Regions from separate parts of the Aminivibrio pyruvatiphilus genome, predicted to be linked through region 1. Evidence: riboswitches for the same ligand, from Rfam matches in the RefSeq annotation. Region 1 holds a riboswitch; the other holds the start of a gene.

The links. A riboswitch is a leader RNA that binds a small molecule or an ion and turns the genes downstream of it on or off. The one in region 1 is predicted to bind thiamine pyrophosphate.
Region 2: another riboswitch for thiamine pyrophosphate. It lies ahead of C8D99_RS13320 (ABC transporter ATP-binding protein); the one in region 1 lies ahead of thiT (energy-coupled thiamine transporter ThiT).

The regions. Positions count from the first base shown of each region.
Region 1 covers NZ_SORI01000009.1:5,792-15,363, reverse strand. The annotation lists gene C8D99_RS08065 (Zn-dependent hydrolase) at 1-430, shown strand, start outside; gene glgB (1,4-alpha-glucan branching protein GlgB) at 483-2,402, opposite strand; gene C8D99_RS08055 (A/G-specific adenine glycosylase) at 2,503-3,606, shown strand; gene thiT (energy-coupled thiamine transporter ThiT) at 3,563-4,078, opposite strand; TPP riboswitch at 4,117-4,224, opposite strand; gene C8D99_RS08045 (agmatinase family protein) at 4,255-5,250, opposite strand; gene C8D99_RS08040 (MSMEG_6728 family protein) at 5,257-5,763, opposite strand; gene C8D99_RS08035 (VIT1/CCC1 transporter family protein) at 5,814-6,686, opposite strand; gene C8D99_RS08030 (B12-binding domain-containing radical SAM protein) at 6,848-8,131, shown strand; gene C8D99_RS08025 (bifunctional helix-turn-helix transcriptional regulator/GNAT family N-acetyltransferase) at 8,246-9,187, shown strand; gene C8D99_RS08020 (DUF4236 domain-containing protein) at 9,272-9,572, shown strand, end outside.
Region 2 covers NZ_SORI01000025.1:906-10,477, forward strand. The annotation lists gene C8D99_RS13300 (hypothetical protein) at 1-199, shown strand, start outside; gene C8D99_RS13305 (universal stress protein) at 239-697, opposite strand; gene C8D99_RS13310 (prepilin peptidase) at 861-1,634, shown strand; gene C8D99_RS13315 (alpha/beta hydrolase) at 1,567-2,418, opposite strand; TPP riboswitch at 2,547-2,656, shown strand; gene C8D99_RS13320 (ABC transporter ATP-binding protein) at 2,712-3,446, shown strand; gene C8D99_RS13325 (ABC transporter permease) at 3,443-4,189, shown strand; gene C8D99_RS13330 (ABC transporter substrate-binding protein) at 4,234-5,169, shown strand; gene thiW (energy coupling factor transporter S component ThiW) at 5,147-5,668, shown strand; gene C8D99_RS13340 (hypothetical protein) at 5,778-6,719, shown strand; gene thiE (thiamine phosphate synthase) at 6,703-7,338, opposite strand; gene thiM (hydroxyethylthiazole kinase) at 7,335-8,204, opposite strand; gene thiD (bifunctional hydroxymethylpyrimidine kinase/phosphomethylpyrimidine kinase) at 8,156-8,968, opposite strand; gene C8D99_RS13360 (phosphatidylserine decarboxylase) at 9,302-9,572, opposite strand, start outside.

The sequences.
Region 1 (9,572 bases):
CCCCGGCGGGGCGAACATCGTTCCGGGAAGGGTGTTCTTCACCATCGACGTCCGCTCGGTGTACATGGAGAAGCTCGAACAGGTGACCGGGTCCTTCGCCGCCTTCCTGAAGGAACTGGAGAAGAAGCACGGCGTCACCATATCCGTCACAGACAAGCTGACCGTCCGGCCCGTGGAGATGTCGGCGGAGATCCTCGGCCTTTTCGAAGCCGAGGCGGCGAAGCGGAGCTACACGTCGAAGGTCATGCAGAGCGGTGCGGGGCACGACGCCATGATCATGGCATCGGCCGCGGACGTGGGCCTGGTCTTCGTTCCCAGCAAGGGAGGGCGGAGCCACTGCCCTGAGGAGTGGACCGACTACGGCCAGATCAAGAAGGGCGTGGACGTGGTCCTCGGCGCGGTGCTCTCCCTGGCGAAGACCGCGGTCTGAAACACACCGTCACAATGGGAAAGGGGCGGACCTGTCCGGGTCCGCCCCTTCTTTACCGTTCCAGTTTCAGCAGCAGCATCCCCAGGGGAGGAAGGGTGAGGCAGAGGGAGTGTTCGCTCTGTTTCCACCGAAGCTCCTCCGAATGAAGGCCCCCATAGTTGCCGAACCCCGAACCGCCGTATTCCCCGGCGTCGCTGTTCACTATCTCCCGCCAGTAGCCCCCGCAGGGGACGGGGATGCGGTAATGGAGCCTGGGTACCGGGGTGAAGTTGAACACTGCCAGGACCATGCCGCCGGAGGAATTCTTCCGGACGAAGGAGACCACGCTCTTTTCCCAGTCGGAGAAATCACACCACTCGAAGCCGTCAGGAGTGAAATCCAGCTCGTGGAGGGCAGTCTCCTGCCGGTATACCCTGTTCAGCTCCGCAACGAGAAGGGAAATCCCCCTGTGCTCCGGGATGGAAAGCTGGTCCCACTGGAGGCTGTCGTCATGGTTCCACTCCTTCCCCTGGCCGAATTCGCACCCCATGAACAGGAGCTTCTTCCCGGGGTGGGCGAACATATAGCCGTAGAGCAGGCGGAGACAGGCAAACTTCTGCCAGGCGTCCCCCGGCATCTTGCCCAGCATGGAACCCTTTCCGTGGACCACCTCGTCATGGGAAAAGGGGAGAAGGAAGTTCTCCGTGAAGGCGTACATTATGCTGAAGGTGATCTTGTCGTGGCTGTATTTCCGGTACACCGGGTCTTTCGACATGAAGGCGAGAGTGTCGTGCATCCACCCCATGTTCCATTTCATGCCGAATCCCAGCCCCCCCACGAACACGGGGCGGGTGACCATGGGCCAGGCGGTGGACTCCTCGGCGATGGTCTGCACGTCGGGGAAATCGCTGTATACGGCCTCGTTCAGCTTCTTCAGGAAGCTGATGGCCTCGAGATTCTCCCTGCCGCCGAACCGGTTGGGAATCCACTCCCCCGCCTTCCGGGAATAGTCCAGGTAGAGCATGGAGGCCACGGCATCCACCCTCAGGCCGTCGGCGTGGAACCGGTCGAGCCAGAAGAAGGCGCTGCTCAGAAGAAACCCCCGCACCTCGTTCCGGCCGTAGTTGAAAATCCAGCTTCCCCAGTCGGGGTGGTAGCCTTTGCGGGGATCCTCGTGCTCGAAAAGGCACGTGCCGTCAAACTTCGCCAGTCCGTAGGCGTCGGCCGGGAAGTGGGAGGGCACCCAGTCGAGGATCACCCCGATGCCCTTCTGGTGCAGCACGTCCACCATGTACATGAAATCCTCCGGGGTGCCGTACCGGCTCGAGGGGGCGAAGTACCCCAGGGTCTGGTATCCCCACGAGCCATAGAAGGGGTGCTCCATCACCGGGAGCAGCTCCACGTGGGTGAACCCCATGGACAGGGCGTAGTCCCCCAGCTCATGGCCGAGCTCCCGGTAGGAGAGGGACCGGAACCCCTCCACGGGATTCCTCCTCCATGAGCCGATATGGACCTCGTACACCGACATGGGGGCGCCGAGGGCGTTTTTCTCACTTCTGGAGGCCATCCACTCCCCGTCGCCCCATTCGTATTCATGGGGCCAGACGATGGAGGCCGTCTTGGGGGACACTTCCCAGAAACTGGCGAAGGGATCCCCTTTCTCGATGACTCTCCCCCGGCGTGTGCGGAGGGAGTACTTGTAGAGCGCCCCTTTTTCCACGCCCGGGATGAAGCCCTCCCAGACGCCGGAGCTGTCCTTCCGGGGAGAGAGATAGTTGGCGGTCCTGTTCCACCCGTTGAAGGTGCCTGTCACGCTCACTTCCTCGGCGTTCGGGGCCCAGACGGCGAAATATGTTCCCCGCTTCCCGCCGTGTTCCGCGACGTGGGCACCGAGCTTTTCGTACAGGCGGCAATGGTTCCCCTCCCGGAAGAGATACGAGTCCATCTCCCCGAAAAGGGAAAAATCATACTCCGTTTTTTCTGCTCCGGCCATGGTTCTCTCCTCCCCCAGGTGGTGCATCGATCTGAAAGTTATTGTACCCTATGACGGCAGAGAGAACCGTTTTTCACTGAAACACGGAAGGAGTTATTTCATGACGAAAAAGGAACTCTTCACCTCCCGGCAGGGAGCGGAGCAGGCGGCATCAGCCCTTCTGGACTGGTATGACAGGGTCCGGCGTCCCTTTCCCTGGAGGGAGACCACTGACCCGTACAAAATCTGGATTTCCGAGGTGATGCTGCAGCAGACCCAGACATCCCGGGCAGCGGACTACTACCTCCGGTGGACCGGCCTCTTCCCCACGGCGGAAGCCCTTGCCCGCGCCCCCGAGGAGGACGTCCTCAAGGCATGGGAGGGACTGGGCTATTACGGCAGGGCACGGAACCTCCGGGCAGCGGCGAAGGTGATCGCCGATACCCTGGGCAGAAAGCTTCCGGAGTCCTACGAGGAACTCCTGGCTCTTCCGGGAGTAGGCCCCTACACAGCCGGAGCGGTGGCGAGCATCGCCTTCGGCCTTCCCGTTCCGGCGGTAGACGCCAACGGGAAACGGGTCTTCTCCCGCCTTCTTGACCTCGGCTGCCCCGTGGACCGTTCCGCCGGCGAGGGAGCCGTCCGGGAGGCCTTTTCCCTCATGCTTCCCCGGGACCGCCCCGGGGACTTCAACCAGGCGGTGATGGAGCTGGGGGCTACCCTCTGCGTCCCCCGGTCGCCCAAGTGCGGTGAATGCCCCCTATCAGGCGTCTGCCGCGCCCGCGAACGGGGAACCGCCCTGCTCCGGCCCGTCTTTTCCAGGCGGGAAAAGGGGGAGACGGCGGAGGGGCGCATGCTCGTCCTTCTCAGGGATGGAAAAGTCTATCTCCGGAAGCGCCCTTCCCGGGGACTCTGGGCCGGCTTCGAAGAGTTCCCCTGGGAAGCTCCCCCGGCGGAGCCTCTCCTGCCCCATGCGCTTTCTCGGACCGAAGGGGCTGATTTCGGCCTGATCCGGTGCTCCTTCACCCGGTGGCGCATCACCCTCCGGGTGGTGATCGTTCCGGTTCCGGACGGCCTGGAAGAGAACGCTCCCGGCGGGAGATGGGCCGGAGGTGACGAACTCGCCTCCCTTCCCCTCCCCGCCGGGAGCGCCAGGGTACGGAAGATGCTCTTCCGGGCGGGGCTTATCGCCTGCCTGTCCCGAACACCGAAAGCCGGGGCAGAATGAGGTGCACCAGCACGGCGGACACAATCAGGGTGGGAAGAAGGAACGAGCCGTTGTAGACCGAGGAATAGAGCCAGACGTTGGTCCCCTCGGGGGCGAAGCTGCCGAAGAAGATCACGCCGGAGAGAACATGGCATCCGAACCGCAGCAGCCCCGAAAGGGCCATTCCGGCCAGGGGCCTGCCTGCGAAAAACCCGGCCAGGCCGAGAACGCCGAAGGCCGCCGGATAGTCCAGCACAGCCTGAAGGGGATGCACCACGTAGCCCCCCGTCATGAGCTGCATGAGACCTGAGACAGCGCCGGCGAAACATCCGGCCTTTCCTCCCCTCCGCAGGGCGAAGAGGAAGAGAGGCACCATCTCCAGGGTGATGGAGCCTCCCTGGGGCATGGTCCAGAGTCTCAGCGCAGAAAAGACAACCGAAAGGGCCACAGCGAGGGCGCCTTCCACAAGAATCCTGTTTTTATCACCGGCCATAAAAAAATCCTCCTTTGCAGATATGCATCGGAGGAATGTCCTTGAAGCGGGCACCTTCCCTTCGCCGGCATGACCCGGATCAGGTTCCAGGGGTCGGGGCGGCGATGCCCCCTCTCAGTCCTTTTCGGACTCCCCCGATGCGAATGAGCCTATTATACTCCACTCTTCCTTTCCGGTCACCGCCCCGAGAGCCGGGGAAGAAGAAACCGGATGAGACCCGTGGCCGCAAGGCGGGACGTGGTTCCCGTCGGGTCCAGGGGTGGGGCGACTTCCACCAGGTCCACGGCCCCGGCGGGCACCGTGCGGAGAGCGTCCATAAGCTGAAGGAACTGGAAGGACGTAATGCCTCCGTAGACATAGGACCCCGTCCCCGGGGCAAAAGCATGGTCCACCACGTCGATATCGATGGTGACGTACACTGAATCGCAGCCGGCGGAAGCGATGGCCGCCGCCCGGCGGACCACTTCGCCGACGCCCAGGGATTCGATATCGGCCATGGAGAACTGGACGGTCCCCGAATTCTGCAGGAAATCCCACCTGTCCCTGCTGACGAACCCTCCGCTCGCACCGATCCAGACCATGTTTGAGGGCGAGAAGCATTCAAGCTCGCTCACCCGTCTCGCCGTGGAGCCGTGGTAGAGCCTGCCCCAGGCCTCCGTGTCATCGGACAGGTCGAGGTGGGAGTCGATGTGAATATAGCCCAGTTTCGGAGCGGCTTTTTTCTTCTTCCACGCCCGCTCGAACCCCTCCACGGCCGGAAAGGTGACGTAATGGTCGCCGCCGAGCAGCACGGGAAAGGCACCCTTCAGGACTATCTCCTCCACCCCGTCCCTCACGGAAGCGGAGGTGCGCTCCACGTCGGCGGGATACACGGTGAAGTCCCCAAGGTCACGGACCGCGTCCCGGAAGGGAAACCGGACCGTCTCTCCCGTGACGGCGTTGATCATGGTCTTGTCCCCCTTGTTCAGGGCGTCCATCTGGTAGACGAAATGCAGGCTTCCCTCGCGGATGCCCCTCGGCCCGAAACGGGCCCCCTGCCGGGAGCCGCAGGTGGTGTCGAAGGGAATGCCCGCAATGGCGATATCCCCCTCCCGAAGGTCGTCCGGGGCACTTGCGGGGGCTCTCAGGAACGTGGCAATGCCGGCATAGGCCGGGTCGGTAAAGGGTTTCACTTTCTGTCAGCTCCTTTTCATTTCTTCAGCCGCCGGGACAGGCCAGGCGTAGGGAAGATCTGGTCCTTCGCTCCAACCGAACCGGCCGTACCACTCGGGATCCTTTCGCAGGAGGTTCGAGCGGTGGGACCGGTGGAAGGTTTCGTCGCCGAACCAGGGAGGCAGAAACTCCCGTCCCTTCCCGGCGAGGGCGTCCCGGTACCGCCCTTCGAGCCGTTCCTCGTCGCCGTCGCCGCCCATGATATTCAGTGCGCCCAGGATCTTGTCCCTGCAGGTGTCCCGGTAGCCCAGCCCGGTCCATCGTCGGCACACCACCACCCCGTAGAAGGCAAGGGCCGACGGATGGGCGCTCCACATGATCCGGGCCGGGTGATTCCGCCACCCCCGGAGAGCGTACTCCGGCGACAGAGCGTTCAGAAGCTGGAAGGCCTCCACCCTCTGCTTTCCGAGCCTCCGGACATCCAGCACCTCTGCGGACCGGAAAAAATCGGGGTAGGGAAGAAAGGTCTGCATGATGTCTCCTTCGGTTCACTCAAGGTCTGTCCCTGACCGGACCGATATCGTCAGAGCTCCACGCCGAGAAAAAGCCTGGCGAGGTATCCGATGAGGAAGGAGATGCCCGCCACGCCGAGGCTGATGGAAAGCATCTCGAGAAAGCTCTTCCGGAAGGGCGCATCCCGGACCACCGACATGAAAAAGGTGAAGAACAGAATGATGCCAACGCCGTTCAGCAGGGTCAGCGCCAGGGCCGCAAAGGGACTGTCAAAAACCATATAGGGGAAGACCAGCACCACCACGGTGCCCAGGTAGGCAATGCCCGTGTACACCGCCGCCTTGAGGGGCTTCCGGTCTCCCTCCTCGGACTTCTGGGAGAGGTACTCGGACGCCGACATGGAAAGGGCAGCAGCGATGCCGGTGATGCTTCCCGCCATGGCCACCACCTTGCCGCTGCCCAGGGCGAAGGTGAAGCCCGCCAGAGCTCCCGTCAGCTCCACCAGGGCGTCGTTCAGCCCGAGGATCATGGAGCTCATGTACCGGAGGCGCTCTTCGTCGATGAGGTCGGCAAGGGCTGCCTCGTGCTCCGTCTCCTCCCTGAGAATTTCGGCGGCTTCGGGAATGGCCTCCTTCACCGCGCCGTAGTTCTTCTCCGCCCGTTCCTCACCCTTTTCCATGAGCTTGATGGCGAAGGTGATGCCCATCACCATGGCAAGCAGGACGAAAAGGACCACCTTCCACCTGTCCGGAGAAAGGGAAACACCGGTGTACCGCTCCCAGACGGAAGCGTGCCGCTTTTCATCTTCGGCGATTCTCCGGAACAGGTCCCTGTTGGGGCCCTTCAGCCGCCCCGCCAGTGCCGAGTAAATGGCATGCTCCGTGATCTCCGTCCGCTGAAACTCAAGAAGGATCGACCGTGTTTCTTCGGTTACAGACTTCATCAGAATTCTCCCGGTGGACAGATTTCCGCTCCGGTAAAAAAATGGACGGGATCTATTCCTGCCCGTCGCCGCTCCGTACCGGCACGTTTTTGCTATTATACTCCACGGCATGATCTCTCCCCTTCCGCCTCGGGAGGGGATTTCGGGAAGGAGATGCCGCCGTGTCCGATCTGTCGTCCTTCTTTCGCAAAATGACGGGAGCCGTGGTCCTGGGGGTCAACCCCCCAGTCCATGATTTCACCTTTTTCGACCTGTGGGCCAAGCCCCTGGGGCTCCTCTTCCTGCTGGACCTCCTCCGCCGCCAGGGAAACACGGTCTTCCTGGCGGACTGCATCTTTGAGGGACGGACGGGAGATCTCTCCTTCGGAAGAAACGCCGTCAGGAAGACGGAGATACCCAAGCCGGCCTGCCTCGCCGGAATACCGAGGAGATATCACCGTTTCGGTCTCGGCGAAGAAGATTTCCGCGTCCTCCTTGAAAGCTGCCCTGCCCCCGACTACATTCTCGTGACCTCCATGATGACCTACTGGTACGGCGGAGTCTTCAGCTGCATCCAGACCCTCCGGGAGGTGTTCCCCGGCATCCCGGTGATCCTCGGCGGGGTGTATGCCCGGCTCTGCCCGGACCACGCAAAACTCTCGGGAGCCGACATGATCCAGACGGAACCTCTGGACCTCGATTTTTCCCTGCCGGCCACCGACCTGTACCTGGGACTGCGGTACGGCGTCCTGGCCACGACCTTCGGCTGCCCCTTCCGGTGCGAATACTGCGCCTCCCGCCTCCTCGAGCCGTCCTGCAGGAGAAGGGATCCCGCTCTCGTGCTGGAAGACGCGGCACGGCAGCTCTCGAGCGGTGAAGTCAGAGATCTTGCCTTCTACGACGACGCCCTCCTGACAGGAAAGGAACGGCATCTGTACCCCCTTCTCGAAACGTTGAACGAACGGTACCCCGGCCTCGGACTCCACACCCCCAACGGCCTCCACGTCCGGGAGATCGACGGCGAATGCGCTTCGGTGCTCAAGAAAAGCGGATTCCAGACCCTGCGGCTCAGTTTTGAAAGCTCTGACCCGGGCATGCAGCACAGAGGATCGGACAAGACATCAGACGAAGAATACCTGTCCGCCCTGGCTTCCCTCAGGAAAGCCGGCTTTTCGGACCGGCAGATGGAGACCTACATCCTCGCCGGAGTGCCGGGCCAGTCGGTTGAATCGGTGGAGCGTTCCATCCGCTTCGTCCTGGAACACGGCGGCAATCCGAGAATTGCGGAGTTTTCCCCCGTTCCGGGAACCCCGTCCTTTGAAGAGGCTGCCGCGACGCTCCCCGCACTCAGGGACGAACCCCTGCTCTCAAACAAGACGGCCTATTCCGCCTATCTTGCCGGCGCCATGTCCCCCCGGGAGCTCCAGGCCCTCAAGGACATGGCGAAGGCGGGAACGGCACGCTAGGAAACCCCGCAGGAAAAGCATCAATTAACAGAACGAATTGTATATTTTGCTTGACATCAGCAATAAACTGGAATACTATAAGAGATGAGAGTATCTGAAAGGAGGGTAAAACAAGTGAAGGACATTCCCGAACAGTTTACGAAACAAATACGGAGTTTCAACAGATTTTATACCGGGATCATAGGAGCAGTCAACCAGTCGGTGCTCAACAGTCCCTTCTCCCTCGCCGAGGCACGGGTTCTCTATGAGATCAAGCACAACAACTCCCCCACCGCAAGCGAGATCAACGTCCAGCTTGGACTGGACCCGGGCTACCTCAGCAGGATAATCCGGCGGTTCGAGCATGACGAACTCCTCGAAAAAGAACGGTCCCCCCTGGACGGCAGGGCCTACATCCTCCGACTCACCCCCCGTGGCGAACACGTCCTCAAAGCCCTCGAAAAAGCGGCGGAACAAAAGACTTCAGACCTTCTGGCCCCATTGCCGAAAGTGGATGTGGACACCCTCCTCCGGTCCATGGAGAACATCCGGAACATTCTGACCAGCGAGCCCAGGGAAGTGATCATCAGGCCGGCGAAGCCCGGAGATCTGGGGATAATGGCCTCCCAGCACATGGACTTCTACATGAAGGAGTACGGCCTCGACAGTACCTTCGAGTACTATCTCTTCGAGGGTATGGCCCGCTTCCTCAAAAACAGGGAGGCCGGAAAGGGCGGAGCCTGGGTTGCCGATCACAACGGCACCGTGGTCGGATCCATCGCCATCGACCACGAGGACGACGGGACGGCCAAGCTCCGGTGGCTCCTGGTCCATCCGGAATTCCGGGGCATGGGACTCGGCAGACGCCTCATGGACGAAGTCATGGAGTTCTGCAGGCTGAACCTCTACCGACGCATCTACCTCTGGACCTTTTCGGAACTCAGGGAAGCCCGTCACCTCTACGAACTGTACGGCTTCTCCCCCACGGAGGAAGTGAAGCATGAAATCTGGGGGAGAGAAATCACAGAAGAACGCTGGGACTACCTGCTCTTCGACCCGGAGGAAGAGGAAGCCTAGGCTTGCAAAGGGGCGGCTCTTTCACCCCGCTTATCAGGAACGGAAACCCCTTTCCTTCAACGAAAGGAGGATGAGAAGGGCACCATGGGCATCCGCTTTCGAAAAACCATCACCATCGCCCCCGGAGTCAGGATCAACCTGAGCAAGAGCGGCGTCAGCGCCACGGTGGGCCCGAGGGGAGCCACCCTGGGAATCGGCAGGGGGGGCGTCCACGCGAATGTGGGCATTCCCGGATCGGGCATCTTCTACCGCAAGAAGCTTCCCATTCCCTGGCCCGGCGGGGCAAAGAAGTCCGGCTCCGCCGCGGGAGCTCCTTCTTCCGGCGCGGGCGGGGCTCCGGAGGGCAGGAACGCCGCGGACGAGCTGAACAGCGCCGTCCAGGAGA
Region 2 (9,572 bases), on a different contig from region 1:
TGTCCAGGCCCTTGTCGAACTCGGGTACCTCGACAGAGGAGTCGGCGCGGACCCCGAGGCGGAAGAGGAAAAAAGGCGGAAAGAAGCCCTGGCAAGACAGCTTCAGGCATCACTGGAAAACTCGGCCTCCACGAAATTGCCGGAAACTATGGGGAAAATGTACGGACAGCAGCGCTACGGAACGGGAAAGAAAAAATGAAAAAGGGGGAAGGCCCCGCACCCTTCCCCCTTTTTCTGTTCAGATTATCTGCTGGCCCGGCCTGTAGATGAGCACGGAGCAGTGGGCGTATCTCGCCACGTTCGCCGCCGTGCTTCCGACGACGAGACGCTCGATGGTGCTCTGGCCTCTGTAGCCTATGACGATGAGGTTAAAGTCGTTCTCCCTGGCATAGCTCATAATGACATCCGAAGGGTTTCCTTCCTTGACCACCATCTTGTACTCCACGTTTTCCAGCTCGGGAAGGTCCTCTTTCGTCTTTCTGAAATAGTAATCAAGCTTCTTCCGTGCAATTTCCGCCACTTCCGCGTCAATCTCGGGAGGCAGCCAGGGTTCGTACCCCCGCCAGAGGGTCGGGTGAGGCAGTACGTGGATGAACGCCGCCTCGGCCTTGAGACGGAGCGCCATGGAACATCCGTAGGCGAACACCTCCTCGGACATCTTGCTCATATCGACCGCCACAAGAATTTTTCCGGACATGGGTCTCCCTCCTCACATTCTCTTTTTCAGAGCTTGAAACACAATGTTCCTACTGTAAAATTATACGATATTTCCGGGCAGTTGTTCAATTTTTTTCTGAGAAACCTGTCGAAGTATGCTATAAATGTCTCCATATCCGGTTGTTCCTGGGGGAGGAAATTGCGTGGATTCCTGGCTGGTCGTTCTGTTCTTCACTCTTCTCGGCGCATCCCTGGGCTCTTTTCTGAACGTTGTCGCCGGGCGCAGTGTCGCGGGCACATCCTGGTGGGGCGGAAGCCGGTCCAAATGCCCCCGGTGCGGCGCCGTCCTGTGCTGGAGGGATCTCGTTCCCGTCCTGTCCTGGGTGCTTCTCCGCGGCCGCTGCCGCTATTGCGGCGGCAGAATCGCCTTCCGGTACGCGGGGGCGGAAATCTGCGGTGCCGCCATGGGAGGCCTGCTTGCCTGGCGCTGGGGTCTTTCCGTTTCCCTGCTTCTTTCCCTGGCGGCGGCGTTCGGCCTGTTTCTCAACGCCCTTACCGACCTGGAGGAAGGCTATGTTTTCGATATTTTTCCCCTGGTCATGGGAATCTGCGGTGTTGTCCTCAGGCTTCTGCCCGGGGGAGGCTCCCTTCTCGACGGCTTTCTCGGGGCAGCGGCAGGCTTTGCCGTTATCGCTCTCATCATTCTTCTTTCCAGAGGAGGCATGGGCTGGGGCGATGCCACTCTGACGGCGGGAACGGGGGTACTTCTGGGATGGAAATTCACCCTGCTGACACTGTACCTCGGCTTCATGGCAGGCGGAGTGTTCTCCCTCGCCCTTCTTGCCGCAGGGAAACTGGGAAGAAAAGACGCCGTGCCGCTGGTTCCCTTCCTGGCCCTGGGAGGGGTGCTCACCCTTCTGTTCGGGCCGTGGATCCTTTCCCTCGCAAATATCGATCCAGGGCTGCCCTGGAGATAAGAAGCATCTCCTCGAGGGGTTCCCGGGAGGGAACCCCGTTTTTTTTCCGGAAGGAATGATCCGCCCCCGAAATGATTCGGAACTCCTTTCTGGTTTCCGGGAGGGGAAGCCTGTCGAAAATCCGCCGGGAGGACTCTTCGCTGAAACTTTCGTCCCCGCTTCCGTAAAAAAAGAGGGCAAATTCGGGAGACGCCTCCGATGCGGCCCGGAGGAGCTCCGTTTTGCCGCCGAGACTGTCAAGGATAGGCAGGGAGAGCCTGCCGGAGGCCTCCGGACGTATTTCGTCGCCGCTGCCGGAAATGATGAGGCCGGCCGCCTTTCCTTCCCGGGGAGGAGTCAGCCCGGTTCCGGCGATATAACCTGCCGTTTTGTTCCCTGTGATGAGGACCGAAATCAGCCCCCCCAGGGAAAACCCCCAGAGGACTGGTGATGGAACAGAAAATGTTCGGCAGAGGCATTCGAAAGCGGAGCACGCGTCGAAGACTTCCATAGAGAAGGTTTTTCCCCGGAAAGAGGCTGTGGCCCAGGAAGTCCTGTCGTCGCCGAAGGTTTCCCTGTCCCTTCTCAGCCGGGAGCTTTCGGCGATGCAGGCGGAAATTCCATGGGACGCGAGTTCCCTGGCCAGGAAACCGTACTTGTTCCCCTCCATGGGGGAAGCCCAGCCGTGAACCCCGTGCAGAAGCAGAACCACCGGTGTGTCCGGATCAGTTCCCGCCCGGAAGAAATGCAGGAGAACCTCCCTGTCGCCGAAACTTCCAGGGGCTTTTGCCGTGACATAATCCATCTTTCCGGCCTCCTTCGTCGTTTATGGATAAATTATCCCCGTTTCCGCCGCCGTTTTCAACTTGCCCCCCCATTTTGAGCAATGCCGGGGAAATTGACAAATCCCCCCGAAGAGAGTATCGTACCCGTGACAGCAACTGGGGGAGTCGGCGTGAACCGGCTGAGAGGGGGCTTTTAGGCTCCGACCCCTGGAACCTGATCCGGGTCATGCCGGCGAAGGGAAGTGCGTGTGTTGCAAAAAAAGCAAATGCATGAATACTTCCGCTCCCGGCATTCCCAGCCGGGAGTTTTTTTATGCTTGAAATCAGATCCTTTTCCAAGAGTTTCGACGGCCGCCCCGTGTTTTCGGATTTCTCCCTTTCCGCGGAAAGGGGAAGCTTCACCGTGCTCCTGGGGCCTTCAGGCTGCGGAAAGAGCACCTTCTTCGACCTCCTCATGGGAGTCCTTCCCAGGGACGGCGGCTGCCTTGCCATTGACGGACGGGAGATACCCGACCTGAGAGGCGCGGCGGCCTACATGACCCAGAAAGATCTTCTTCTCCCCTGGAAGACCCTGGCGGAAAACGCCCTTCTGCCCGTGACCGTGAAGCGCACGCCCACGGAAGAGGATCGCCGCAGGACGGAGGATCTCTTTTCCCTGCTGGGCCTCTCCGGCCGGGAGGATTTTTTTCCCGGCCAGGTTTCCGGAGGAATGGCCCAGCGGTGCGCCCTGGCACGGACAATTCTGTTCGACGCCCCGGTCGCCCTCCTGGACGAACCCCTTTCAGCCCTCGACGCCATTACCAGGCGGACCCTCCGGGGACTGCTTCTGCTTTTGCAGTCCCGCTTCGGCAGGACGATCCTCATGGTGACCCACGATGTGGAAGAGGCCCTTTTGCTCGCCGACAGCATCCTGCTGCTCTCCCCCCCTCCGATGAGAATACTGGAGGTTCTGCGGCCGGAGGGAACAAAGGAATCGAGAGAAGATTCCCCCTCTTTCTCCGGAATGAAGCGGAGCATACTGGACCTCCTCCGGGAGGGTTCACGATGAGACAGGCGGCTCTTCCCCTGTTTTTTTTCATCGCTTTCCTGGCTGCCTGGGAAAGCTTCTGCCGCCTGTTCGCCCTTCCGCCCTTTCTTCTGCCCGCGCCTTCACGGGTGGCGCTCGTTCTCGTGACAGAGGCCCCGCTCCTCCTCCGGCACGGGCTGACCACAACCCTGGAAATTCTTCTCGGGATCCTTCTCTCACTGGCGGCGGGCGTGCCCCTCTCCATCGCCATGTTCTTCTCTCCCGCTCTCGAAAAGGCCCTTTCTCCTCTGCTGATCGCCTCCCAGGCGATCCCGGTCTTCGCTGCCGCTCCTCTTCTGGTGGTCTGGTTCGGTTACGGCATGGGAAGCAAGGTGGCCATGGCTGCGGTGATCATCTTTTTTCCGGTCACGGTGACCCTGCTCCAGGGATTCAAGAGCTGCGACCCGGAACTGAAAACCCTTTTTTCCGTCATGGGAGCCGGCTTCCTGACAACCCTGCGCCATCTCTACTGGCCCTGGGCTCTCCCTTATTTCTTCGCCGGCCTTCGGGTCGCCGTCTCGGTGGCGGCCATCGGGGCGGTCATCGGTGAATGGGTGGGAAGCCTGGACGGGCTCGGATTTCTTATGATGCAGGCGAATGCCCGGCTCAGGGTTGATCTCGTCTTTGCTTCCATCGTCGTCCTCTCGGCCGTCAGCCTTTCGCTGTGGGGAGCCGTCTGCTTCCTCGAGAAAAAAACCGTCCGGTGGACGGAAAAGAAACGGTGACGGGGCCCAGCACCGTTACAATCCCTATCTTTGGAGGAAATGTCATGAAACGAAACCGCTCCGTCCTGATGCTCCTTGTCCTGCTGCTCCTCGGATCCCCCGCCGGGGGAGAAGAAAAGCTCAGCCTGATGCTCGACTGGTTTCCCAACGTGGACCATGTTCCCCTCTTCGTCGCCCGCCAGGGAGGCATCTTCCTGAAGCACGGGCTTTCGGTGGAGATTCAGAGTCCCTCCGACAGCGCCGATCCCCTGAAGCTCGCCGCCGCAGGTCATGTGGACATCGCTCTTTCGTACCAGCCCCAGGCGATCATCGCGGCCTCAGGGGGAATACCGCTGAAGGCCGTGGGGCGCCTTGTGGGAAGTCCTCTCTCCACTCTTCTCTTTCTTGACGGGAAGGGAATCTCCTCACCTGCCGACCTCGAGGGAAAGACCATAGGCTATACCGTTCCCGGCATGATGGACCACCTTCTCGATGCCTTCGCTGCCGTCAACGAAATCAGGAGTTTCACGCCCGTAAACGTGGGATTCGTCATTCTTCAGTCCCTGGCGGCAGGCAGGGTCGATGCCGTTATGGGGCCCTTCAAGAACTACGAGCCTGTGGCCATGGAGATGGAAGGGTACACTGCTTCTTTCTTCGAGCTTGAAAAATTCGGCATCCCATCCTATGACGAACTGGTGTTCGTGGCCGGGACAATGATCTGGAACAGGAAAGGGGAAACGATACGGCGGTTCCTCGATGCAGTGGAGGAAGCTCTCGCTTTCACTAAAGCCCATCCGGAGGAGGCCCTGGCCCTCTATTTCGAGGCTGTTCCGGAAGCTCCAAGGGAGATGGAAAGGAAGGCTTTTGAAAAAACAAGGCCCTGGTTCGGACCGGACACCAGGCTCGACGCCGTCCGCTGGAAAACCTTCGCTGAGTTTGCCCTTCAGTGGGGAATGATTGAAAAGGAAGTGAACGTTCATGAAATCGTGGCTGAAAGGTAACGGAAAAGCACGGATCCGAAAGCTGACCTTCACCGGGCTGCTTGTTGCTTCGGGACTGCTTCTTTCAGGGGTTTCTTTCCCCATGGGACCCACCCGGTGCTACCCCTTCCAGCACACGGTGAACGTCCTCGCAGGGGCCGCGCTGGGCCCGTGGTGGGCCGCAGGAGCCGCCTTCGTTACCAGCCTCGTTCGGAACATGACGGGAACCGGCACCCTCTTCGCCTTCCCGGGGAGCATCCCCGGCGCCATAGCGGCCGGCCTGGCCTTCAGGTATTTCGGGAAACCATGGGCAGCCCTGGCCGAACCTCTCGGGACAGGATTTGCCGGGGCGGCGATTTCCGCCTGGATCCTCGGCCCGGCCGTCGGGAAGGCCGCAGGCATGTCTGTGCTGATGGGGGCCTTTCTTGCCAGCAGCGTTCCCGGTGCGCTCCTGGGCATGGGACTGGTCCACGCCCTGGGGAGGACATCTCTCTCCCCGTTTTTCGCAGGAGAGAAATAAACCGGCGGGAACTACTCTTCACCGGGAGAATAAACTCCTTTATAATTCTGGTACTACGGACCGTGAAGAGGAGATTTTCCAGGTGACTGCTGCTCAGCAAATCATACCGTTGAATATTCTGAAGTGCTTTCTTTCCATCAGGAGATCAAAGACGGAAAAAATTACGGCTTTTTTCTACGAAATTCTTTCCCCGGCCGGGGTGTGTACCTCGGGCATAGGTTTTGCCGGCACGGGAGAGGAAGACGAGACCGCCGTCTCCGTGGAATCGGAAATCCGCCCCTTCATCGCCCATACGGAAAAACTGTCGGGCCGCCGGGACGAAACGGGAAAAAAGCTCCCGGCGACCCTTCGTTCATCTCTCGAAGGAATTCTCGGGGAAGTGCTCACTCCCGAGGCGGTGAGAGAGGGCCTTGACAAGGGCGAGGGGGGGAACCGGACCCTGGAGGAGCGGATCAGGGAGGAGATGGCAGCCCGACTCGGCTACAGGGCAACGGCGTACATCAAAACGGAAAGGAAAAATTCCTCCGAAATTGCGGATCTGCTGGGACCGGGGTTCCTCGCCGGAGACACGGCCGCGGCAGAGCAGGATGAAACCGGAGGAGGCATCAGCTTCCTTATCCCCTGCACTCCAAGTATCGATCCCGTAAAAGGCGTACCAGTGGCAGCGCTGGAAAAGGGGGATTGTATTGTCGTCATTCTCCCTTCCGAGGAGTCGCCCCTCCGGGAAAGACTGCGCACCGCCGAACCCGGCTTCGACGGCGCGGTGAGAGCTGAAGTGCTTTCCGTCCACAGGGACCGCCAAGGTAATTTCACCGTACTCACCCGCCTTTCCGACGAGTTCAACGGAGTGGTGACCCTCGAGGGAAATACCAGGCTCCGCAGGGCCCGGCCGGAATCTCCCTCCGGAGAAACGGCGCCGGTTTCCCCCGAACCGAAAGCGGAAAGCGACGGGGAGAACGGACCTCCCATTCCACCATCTGTGCTTCTTCTGCTCGCGGGCAGCGGGGCTGTTCTGCTTACCCTCCTGCTCATGTTCAGGGTTTTCCGCTGAACACCTTCTCCGCCAGCCGCCGGGCTGCTCCGGCAATATCCGGCCTTCCCACGACGGATGACACTACGGCTATTCCATCCACTCCGGCAGAGAGGACTTCGGCTGCGTTTTCCTCGCTGATCCCGCCGATGGCCACCGAGGGAAGGGAAAGGGCTTCACGGATCGCCCTGACGCCTCCTACGCCGATCACGGAAGCGACTGTTTTCGTACCCGTGGGAAAGGCGGCGCCGATTCCCACATAATCCGCCCCCTGTTCCTCGGCCAGCCGCCCCTCTTCCGTGGAGTGAGCCGTCGCCCCGACGAGAAACCCTGCAGGCACGATCCTCCTGACGACCGACACCGGAAGATCTTCCTGCCCAAGGTGCACGCCGTGGGCTCCTGCGGCAAGGGCAATGTCGAACCGGTCGTTCACCACGAAGGCCGCTCCCCTGCTTCTGCAGAGGGCGGAAAGCCTGCAGGCGGTTTCGTACAGTTCCCGGCCGCTCATTTTCTTGTCCCTGAGCTGGATCATGGTGGCTCCGCCGTCAAGGGCAAGCTCCGCCTGCTCTTCGATGGAACGGGGAGCCCCGATCCTGCTGTCGGGGATCACATACAGCTTCAAAGCCTCTCTGAGATTCATGCTCCGCTTCCTCCTTCCGGCGGCGCGCACAGGCGCCGCCCCTGGGACATCAGATCTTCCGGCGAAAGGGATGCAAGCTCGTCCAGCAGCGCCGCCCGGAATGAGCCCGGTCCCATCGCCCTTTCTTCAGCCCGTTCCGCGGCAAGCCGGAGCATGACAATGGCGGCTGAAGCTGCCGCGGGAGCAGGCCCCCGGGAGATGAGCACACCCATGAGGGATCCGAGAAGGCAGCCCCCTCCCGAGATTTTCGCCATGAGAGGACTCCCCCCGGGAAAAAACAGGGCCGACGTTTCGTCGGCAAGGACATCCACCGGGCCCGTGGCGCAGATGAGGGCCCCGGTCCGCCCGGCGAGTGCCCGCATGGCCGGTACGGGAGGGGCGGATTCGCTTCCGGAATCCACACCCCTCACCTCCCCGGGCTCGCCTGCGAGAAGCCGTATTTCTCCGTAGTTCCCCTTTATTACGGAGGGGCTGACGGCTGAAAGCAGCATGTCGACTGCCGCCGTCCTGAAGGTTGTCGCTCCGTAGCCTACGGAGTCGAAGACGATATTTTTCCCCGCCTTCATAGCCCGCTTCATTGCCAGAAGGGCGCTCCCGTCGGGAGTTCCCGTGTTGATCACGAGGGAGTCCGCTGAAGCCGCCAGCTCCGCCGCCTCCCGGGGACATCTGGACATCACGGGGGAGCCTCCGGCGGCAAGGGTCCCGTCCGCCTGGAAGGATGCCGACACGAAGCTGGTGATGGTATAGACCAGAGGGCGCAGCCGACGCACTCGAGCCAGGACCTCTGCCCACGATCGGGGGGAAAGGGCTGCGAGTCCTATTTCTCCGTCCACGGAGGGGTCACCGCATGACCGAGAGGCCCCCACCCAGTACCGGGACGAAAGCCTGATTTCAGGGCAAGGCGGAGATACTGCCTTCCCCGCCGGACCGCTTCCTCGAGGGAGGAACCCGAAGCCAGCTCCGCCGCTATGGCTGCGCTCAGGGTGCATCCCGTTCCGTGGGTATTCTCCGTATGGATGCGGGAGTCGGTGAACCTCTCCAGCCGCCCCCTGCAATAGAATACGTCCGTGACGGAGTCGGCCTGCATCCTGTGGCCTCCCTTCACCAGAACCGCGCCGGGGCCTTTCCGGCCGATGGCTTCCGCCGCCTTCTCCATGTCCTCCACCGATTCTATTGTCATGCCGGAAAGACGTTCCGCCTCGGGGATATTGGGCGTCACCAGGAGCGCCAGGGGAAGAAGCTCCGTCCGCAGAACCTCCACCGCCTCGTCGGCTATGAGGGATGCCCCGCTCTGGGCGATCATCACCGGGTCTACCACGAGATTGCCGACTTTCCACCGCCGTATGCCTTCCGCCACTTCCAGAATTGTTTCCGGAAGGGCCAGCATCCCCGTCTTGGCCGCCCCGACGGGGAAATCGGACCAAAGGGCGTCCATCTGTGCCCGGATCATCTCCCGCGGGACATTCCAGACCGCGCTGACCTCCCGGCTGTTCTGGGCCGTCAGGGCCGTGATGACCGTCATGCCGAACACCCGAAGGGCGGCGCAGGTTTTCAGGTCCGCCTGTATTCCCGCTCCTCCGCCGGAATCGCTCCCGGCGATGGAGACTGTGATTCCCCTGTAGATTTCCATGATTCCACCTCCAAATAAGACAGGAGCCCCTTCAGTCCGCGGGGCTCCTGTCATTTTTCCGTCCTCCCTGAAGCTCGTTCCGGTGACGGCACTCCCTACGCCGGCATTACCCGGATCAGGTAAGGGGTCGAAGGCCCAATCAGCCTTCCTCTCAGCCCGCAGCAGCTCCCCCCGGTATTCTGTTGTCATGTGCTGAGCGGTCTCAGGCTTTCTTTTCCGCCGTCTCGCCGTCTCCGTTATCCCGTGAAAGCCATTTTTCCCGGTCGAACCGGACCAGTTCGCTGGCCACCATGTTCGGAGCGATCTTCCGGAAAGGGAGGCTACCCCCGCTTTCTACGATTTTTCACCGGCCATCCCTCCCAGAACGGTTCTGCCTGCGAAAACTTTTTTTCCCACCGCTGTCTTCAGCTGCACTCCGGCAGGAAGGTAGACGTCGACTTTCGACCCCATCTTTATCATGCCGAACCGTTCGCCCCGGGCGAGCCTGTCGCCCTTCCGGAGCCTGCAGACGATGCGGCGGGCAAGGAATCCCGCGACCTGGACGAGCATCACCGGCCCATGACCGGTGGCAAGTCCCACGCACATTCTCTCGTTGAGTTCCGAT